Linked DNA regions of Casimicrobium huifangae. The protein of the gene in region 1 interacts with the protein of each later gene in a pairwise test. Links are inferred from orthologs where the notes say so. Each region holds a gene or a part of one and is shown in the gene's direction. Other genes may lie near its edges.

What was found.
Region 2: the proteins of secB (region 1) and secA interact in binary tests that used the Escherichia coli proteins (3 or more experiments, as listed by UniProt). The link is inferred for Casimicrobium huifangae from one-to-one orthologs.

Annotation. Positions count from the first base shown.
Region 1 is NZ_CP041352.1:4,075,120-4,078,408, forward strand. What follows is about bases 211-3,096. They hold secB (protein-export chaperone SecB), read left to right. Parts: upstream 211-1,356; coding sequence 1,357-1,836; downstream 1,837-3,096. Other genes in these bases: gpmI (2,3-bisphosphoglycerate-independent phosphoglycerate mutase), read right to left, coding at 211-500; FKL89_RS18460 (rhodanese-like domain-containing protein), read left to right, coding at 599-1,012; grxC (glutaredoxin 3), read left to right, coding at 1,019-1,276; FKL89_RS18475 (SH3 domain-containing protein), read left to right, coding at 1,857-2,318; FKL89_RS18480 (dodecin family protein), read left to right, coding at 2,481-2,684. Also shown: more of gpmI, read right to left, coding at 1-210. UniProt on the Escherichia coli protein: One of the proteins required for the normal export of some preproteins out of the cell cytoplasm. It is a molecular chaperone that binds to a subset of precursor proteins, maintaining them in a translocation-competent state.
Region 2 is NZ_CP041352.1:981,546-985,192, forward strand. The notes cover bases 68-3,311. They hold secA (preprotein translocase subunit SecA), read left to right. Parts: upstream 68-387; coding sequence 388-3,111; downstream 3,112-3,311. Other genes in these bases: FKL89_RS04490 (M23 family metallopeptidase), read left to right, coding at 68-237; argJ (bifunctional glutamate N-acetyltransferase/amino-acid acetyltransferase ArgJ), read left to right, coding at 3,196-3,311. In the rest of the region: more of FKL89_RS04490, read left to right, coding at 1-67; more of argJ, read left to right, coding at 3,312-3,647. UniProt on the Escherichia coli protein: Required for protein export, interacts with the SecYEG preprotein conducting channel.

The DNA of each region.
Region 1 (3,289 bases):
GCTGCGCTTTTTGGCGGCATGTCGCGACCATCAAGGATCGCATGCACGGCAATCGACGGCACGTTGCGCGCCGCGGCCATGCGCACAAAGGCGTGAATGTGGCGTTCATGCGAATGCACGCCGCCGGGCGACAGCAAGCCAATCACGTGTACCTTGCCACCGGACTGTACGGCCGCGTCGCAGGCGCCTACCAGCGCGGCGTTTTGCGTGAATTCGCCGGTTTCGATGGCGTGGTCAACGCGGGTGAGGTCCTGATAGACCACCCGGCCAGCGCCCAGGTTGAGGTGGCCGACCTCGGAATTGCCGAATTGCCCGTCCGGCAGGCCAACATGGTGCTCCGAGGCGTCGATCAGGCCGTGCGGGCAGTTGCTCCACAAGGCATCCCAGGTGGGCTTGCGGGCGAGCGAGATGGCGTTGTCCGCCGCTGGCTCACGGTAGCCAAAGCCGTCCAGAATCAGCAGGATGACGGGGTGCACGGTGGGGGCGGTCGTCGGGCTCATGGTGGTCCGGAATGGCGAAACACCTAAAATTTTAGGCTTCCCCGACGCGGCCGTTGTGCGCCGCGTCAATTCAACTGTCGCTACACGTCAGGTTTTCGATGCAATTTCTCTACAACAACTGGATGCTCGTGCTGATCATGTTCATGTCGGGCGCGATGCTGCTGTTTCCGCTGGTGCAGCGCCGGGCTTCGGGCATGACCGAAGTCGGCAACGTGCGTCTGACCCACTTGATCAACCGCGAGGGGGCATCCGTGCTTGACGTCCGCGAGACGCGCGAGATGGACGCCGGCAAGATCGTGGGCGCCATTCACGTGCCGCTGTCGCAACTGAAAGACCGCGCCGATTCGCTGGGCTGCGACAAGGACAAGCCGCTGGTCGTCTATTGCGCCCGCGGCCAGCGATCGGTGATGGCAGGCAGCACCTTGAAAGCTGCGGGTTACACCCAACTTTTCAATCTCAACGGTGGCTTCAAGGCATGGTCCGAAGCGGGGCTGCCCGTCGAGAAGGTGTAAGCAGCTATGGCAAAAGTGATCATGTATTCAACGGGGGTCTGCCCCTACTGCATCCAGGCGGAGCGGTTGCTCAAGGCCAAGGGTGTGGCCGACATCGAGAAAATCCGCGTGGATCTGCAACCGGGGCTGCGTGAAGCCATGATCGAGAAGACTGGCCGCCGCACCGTACCGCAAATCTACATTGGCGAAACCCACGTCGGCGGTTTCGACGACCTTTCGGCGCTCGACCGCGCCGGTGGTCTCGATCCATTGCTTGCCGCCTGAAGTCGCCATAACGTGACCTGTCCCGCGTCTTTGCGCCCGGCTAGAATGTCGGGTTAAACCTCGTTTTCTGAAAGCACATCATGGCCGACGCGCCCGCACAACAACAAGATCCAAACGCTCCGCACTTCTCGATCGAAAAGATCTACCTGAAGGACCTGTCGGTCGAAAATCCGAACGCGCCGCAGAGCTACCTGTGGCGTGAATCGCCCACCGTGGAGATCGGCCTTGAGCAGGACCAGTCCACCATTGAAGACGGCTTCCACAACGTCTCGGTCAAGGTGACGGTCACCGCCACCATCGCCGACAAGACGATGTTCCTGGTCGAGGCAGCGATGGGCGGCATCTTCCAGATCCGCAACATTCCGGAACCCGAACTGCAACCGCTGCTGGCCGTGCACTGCGCCAACATCATCTTCCCGTACGCCCGCGAGCTGATCTCTGACGCCGTGCAGCGCATGGGCTACCCGGCGATCTATCTGCAGCCAATCAACTTCGAAGCGATCTACCAGGCCCGCGTCCAGCAGCAGCTCGAACAGGCTGCAGCGGCAACCAAGCAGTAGTCACCTCCGGGCGAACAATCGTGACCAGTCCGCGCCAGCTCTTGCCGCTCGTTCTCGCGTTTGGCCTGAGCGCGGCTGCCGCAGTGGCGCATGCCGACTTCCGTCAGACCGTCGACAACGCGACGGTCGGTTACGAAGGTCCGTCGGCCAAGGCGACACGGCAATTCCTGTACAGCCGTGGTACGCCAGTAGAGGTCCTGGTGAGCATCGAGGGCTGGGTCAAGGTTCGCGATGCGACCGGCACGCTGGTCTGGCTGGAGCGCAAGGCGCTCGCCGACCGCAGCAACGTGCAGGTCAAGGTGCCGGTGGCCGATGTACAGGCGGCCGCCGATGCCGCCAGCCCCATTGTGTTCCGTGCCGAGCAGGGCGTGCTGCTGCAGCTCGTCACCCCGCAGCCGCCCAATGCAGGCGCCTGGGCACAGGTGCGCCACCGCGATGGTCAGACCGGCTTTGTCCGGCTCGACGCGGTCTTCGGCCTCTAGCCCCGCCCATTCTCCATTAGCAGTTGTGTGCACACCGGATAACTCCGGTTGTGTTGCTGTCGCATGTCTTTTCAGGTGAATGGCGATTGACGTTGTTGCCGTCCGGAGGTAGAACCGCGGCAGACGCGGGGCATTCCCGCGCCGCCAACGACAGGAGGCTTTATGAGCGTCGCTCGTGTCACCGAGATCACCGCATCATCGAAAAAGAGCTTTGAGGATGCCCTGAATACTGGCGTTGATCGCGCCTGCAAGACGTTGAAGAACGTCGAGGGTGCCTGGGTGCAGGATCAGAAGGTGATCATCAGGAAGGGCAAGATCGTCGAGTACCGCGTCAACATGAAGGTGACCTTCATCCTCGAGGACTGATTAGGGTCTGTTCACCTTATTTTCGCGAGTGCAGCGGTCGTATTTTCGATGCACGGTTAGGCGCGAAGGCCGCCGTGGTGCGGGCACGGAGCGAAGCGACAAGCTTGTCGCAAGGCCTTCGCAACAACACCGGGCGCCGCTTTTGCGTGCTCCGTGCGACACGCCCCTTCGGGTTGCCACGAGACGGCGCGTCTGCCGCGTCGCCCTGCTTGGCCGTGGAACCACCACGGCCGGCGCAGTGCTCCTTGCATCCATCGCCGTCTCGTGGCAACGCATCTCGCGAAAATAAGGTGAACAGGCCCTAGCCAAAAAAAGAGCCCGCAAAGCGGGCTCCGAGGGGATCACGAGAAATACACGCGGGGGCGACCGGGGGAGGAAAACACCCCCGCGTGGTCAGACAACAAGACGTGCCGCAGATACGCGGTCACCCAGCGCCGCGAGCTCGCGAAGCGCCTTGCTCTCACCGTCTTCGGCTGATGCGCCGGATGCGGGAGCAACGGGCTCCTGAGCTCTGTTCAGAGCGAACTCATAGGTACTGGGTGCAAACATATCCATGACTAACCTCACTGTGACGGTTGCTCATTAGCGGCTTCCGTGCCATTCAA
Region 2 (3,647 bases), 3.1 Mb from region 1 along the record:
TATGCAGATTTCCATCCCGCTTACGGCAAGAGCGTCGAGATCGACCATGGCAATGGTCTCGTCACCCGCTATGCCCACGGCTCTGAACTGCTGGTCAAGGAGGGCGATCTGGTCGTCCGCGGCCAGCGCATCTCGCGGGTCGGCTCCACCGGCCGCTCCACCGGGCCGCATTTGCACTTCGAAGTGCGGCTCAATGGCGTGCCGCAGAATCCAGCCCGCTTCCTCGCCGTCCGCTAAAGCTGCATCCCGCTGGCTTCGCCCGGATGCGGGCGTCGGCTTAAAATCATTGGTTTCGCCCGCTGCGGCGGTGTCGGCACGGTTGTGCCCGATGCCGTCTAGCGGGCATCGTCACATCTGCCGTCCGTACGCCGGGCGCGTCTTCACATCATGATCGACAAATTTCTAAAAACGATTTTCGGCAGCCGCAACGACCGGCTGCTCAAACAGTATCGCGGCCAGGTCCACAAGATCAACGCCCTTGAAGACGGCCTGAAATCCTTGTCCGACGACGAGCTGAAAGGCAAGACAGCGGAGTTCAAACAGCGCGTTGCCAATGGCGAGCCGCTTGACGCGCTGCTGCCTGAGGCGTTTGCCGTTGTGCGCGAGGCGAGCACACGGGTGCTGGCGATGCGCCACTTTGACGTGCAATTGATCGGTGGCATGGCGCTGCATCAGGGCAAGATTGCCGAAATGCGCACCGGTGAGGGCAAGACGCTGATGGCAACGCTGCCGGTGTACCTCAACGCGTTGGCCGGCAAGGGCGTGCATGTGGTCACCGTCAACGACTACCTGGCCAAACGCGATGCCGACTGGATGGGGCGCATCTACCGCTTCCTGGGCATGAGCGTCGGCACCATTCTGTCGCAACAGGACAATGCGTCAAAGATCGCTGCCTACGCAGCCGACATCACCTACGGCACCAACAACGAGTACGGTTTCGACTACCTGCGTGACAACATGGAATACGCGGTGGCGGACCGCCGTCAGCGCGGGCTCAACTACGCCATCGTTGACGAGGTTGATTCCATCCTGATCGATGAGGCACGCACGCCGCTGATCATCTCGGGTCAGGCCGACGACAACATCGAGATTTACTACAAGATCAACGAGCTGGCGCCGAAACTGACGCGTCAGGCCGACGAAAAGTCTGCCGGCGACTACCACGTTGATGAAAAGGGCCGTCAGGTCTATCTGTCGGAAGAAGGCCATGAGCATGCCGAGAAGCTGCTCGAACAGATGGGCATGTTGCCCTCCGGATCCAGCCTCTACGACGCTGCCAACATTTCGCTGATGCACCATGTGTACGCCGCGCTACGCGCCCATGCGCTGTACAACCGCGACGAACACTATGTTGTGCAGGACGGCGAAGTGGTCATCGTTGACGAATTCACCGGCCGCCTGATGTCGGGGCGCCGCTGGAGTGATGGTCTGCATCAGGCAGTGGAAGCCAAGGAAGGCGTGCCCATCCAGCGCGAGAACCAGACGCTGGCCTCGATCACCTTCCAGAACTACTTCCGCATGTACGGCAAGCTGGCCGGCATGACCGGTACAGCAGACACTGAAGCCTACGAATTCCAGCAGATTTACAACCTGGAAACAGTGATCATCCCGACGCACCGCGACATGGTGCGTCGCGATGAGAATGATCTCTTCTTCAAGACGACGGCGGAGAAGTACGCAGCTGCCGTGCACGACATTCGTGACTGCTACGAGCGTGGCCAGCCGGTGTTGGTCGGTACCACTTCGATCGAGAACTCCGAGTTGATCTCGGCGATGCTGACCAAGGAGAAGTTGCCGCACCAGGTGCTCAACGCCAAGCAGCACGAGCGCGAGGCGCATATCGTGGCGCAGGCCGGTCAGCCGAAGATGATCACCATCGCCACCAACATGGCCGGTCGAGGCACCGACATCGTGCTCGGTGGCGCGCTCGAACCCGAGTTGCGCGCCATCCGTGAAGACGAATCGCTGACACCGGAAGCGCGCAAGGCGAAGATGGACTCCGTCGAGGCTGAGTGGAAGAAGCGTCATGAAGAGGTTCTTGCCTCCGGCGGCTTGCGCATTGTCGGTACCGAACGCCACGAATCGCGTCGCATCGACAACCAGTTGCGTGGCCGTGCTGGCCGTCAGGGCGATGCAGGCTCCAGCCGCTTCTATCTGTCGGCCGAGGATCCGCTGATCCGCATCTTCGGCGGCGACCGCATGAAGAACATCATGACCCGCCTGCGCATCCCTGATGGGGAGCCGATCGAGGCGGGCATCATGACGCGCCAGATCGAAAAAGCGCAGTTGAAGGTCGAGTCGCGCAACTTTGACATCCGCAAGCAGCTGCTTGAATACGACGACGTTGCCAACGACCAGCGCAAGGCGATCTACGAGCAGCGTAACCACCTGCTGGAGCATGCCAACGTCAGCGACACCGTGCGTGACATGATCGGTGGCTGGGTCGAAGACACCGTCAATATGCACGTGGCGCCGGAAAGCACCGAGGAACAATGGGACATTGCCGGCCTGGAAGCGGCGCTGCATGACGTGCACGTGCCGGTCAGCATCGCCGAGTGGCAGAAAGCGTCGCCCGATCTTGACGACGCTGACATCCGCGAGCGCTGCAAGACCGCGGCGCTGGAAGCCTATGACAGCAAGCGCAAGGTCGCGGGCGAGGATGTGTTCAGCCAGTTTGAGCGCAACATCCTGCTGCAGATCATGGATACGCAGTGGCGCGAGCATCTTTCGAATCTCGACCTGCTGCGCCAGGGCATCCACCTCCGCGGCTATGCGCAGAAGAATCCGAAGCAGGAGTACAAGCGCGAGTCGTTCGAGATGTTCGGCCAGATGCTGGACCGCTTCCGTGGCGACGTCGTACGTATTCTGCTGACTGTACAGGTTCGCACCGAGGCTGACGCGCAGGCGGTTGAGCCGCATGCAGCATCGCAAAACGTGGCCTACCAGCATGCCGGCGTCGATGGACTGACAGGCGAAGAGTCGTCCGCAGCATCCGTTGGCGGTAGCGGCAATCAGCCGGTGGTCAATCAGGGGCCGAAGGTCGGTCGCAACGATCCCTGCTGGTGTGGCTCGGGCAAGAAATACAAGCATTGTCACGGGCGACTCGACTAGTCGCTGAGACCAACATCGCATAATTCAAGGCTCGTTCAGCGTGACTGAACGGGCCTTTTTTCTGAACCATACGTTTTCATCACCATGCCTGTTGCCTACGCCGCGCTTGATCCCGCTCTTGCTCACCCGGTTGCCGGGGTGCGCTTCGCCGCCGTGCAGGCGGGCGTGCGCAAGGCCAACCGTTATGACTTGCTGCTCGCCCAGTTCGACGAAGGCACAGCGGTGGGCGGGGTGTTCACCCAAAGCCGGTTTGCTGCTGCGCCGGTGCAGGTTTGCCGCGAGCACTTGCTGGTGGGAAGCGCCATTCGCGCGCTGGTGGTGAACACCGGGATTGCCAACGCGGCCACCGGCGAACTCGGGCTGACCAACGCACGGGCGAGCTGCGCGAGTGTGGCCACGGTGCTCGGCGTCGCTGCCAATCAGGTGCTGCCGTTCTCCACGGGGGTGATTCTCGAACATCTGCCGATGGATCGCATCAGCGCGGGCATCAATGCGGCGGCGGCCGAGATCAAGGCTGGCAAGCTCGCGGCCTGGGA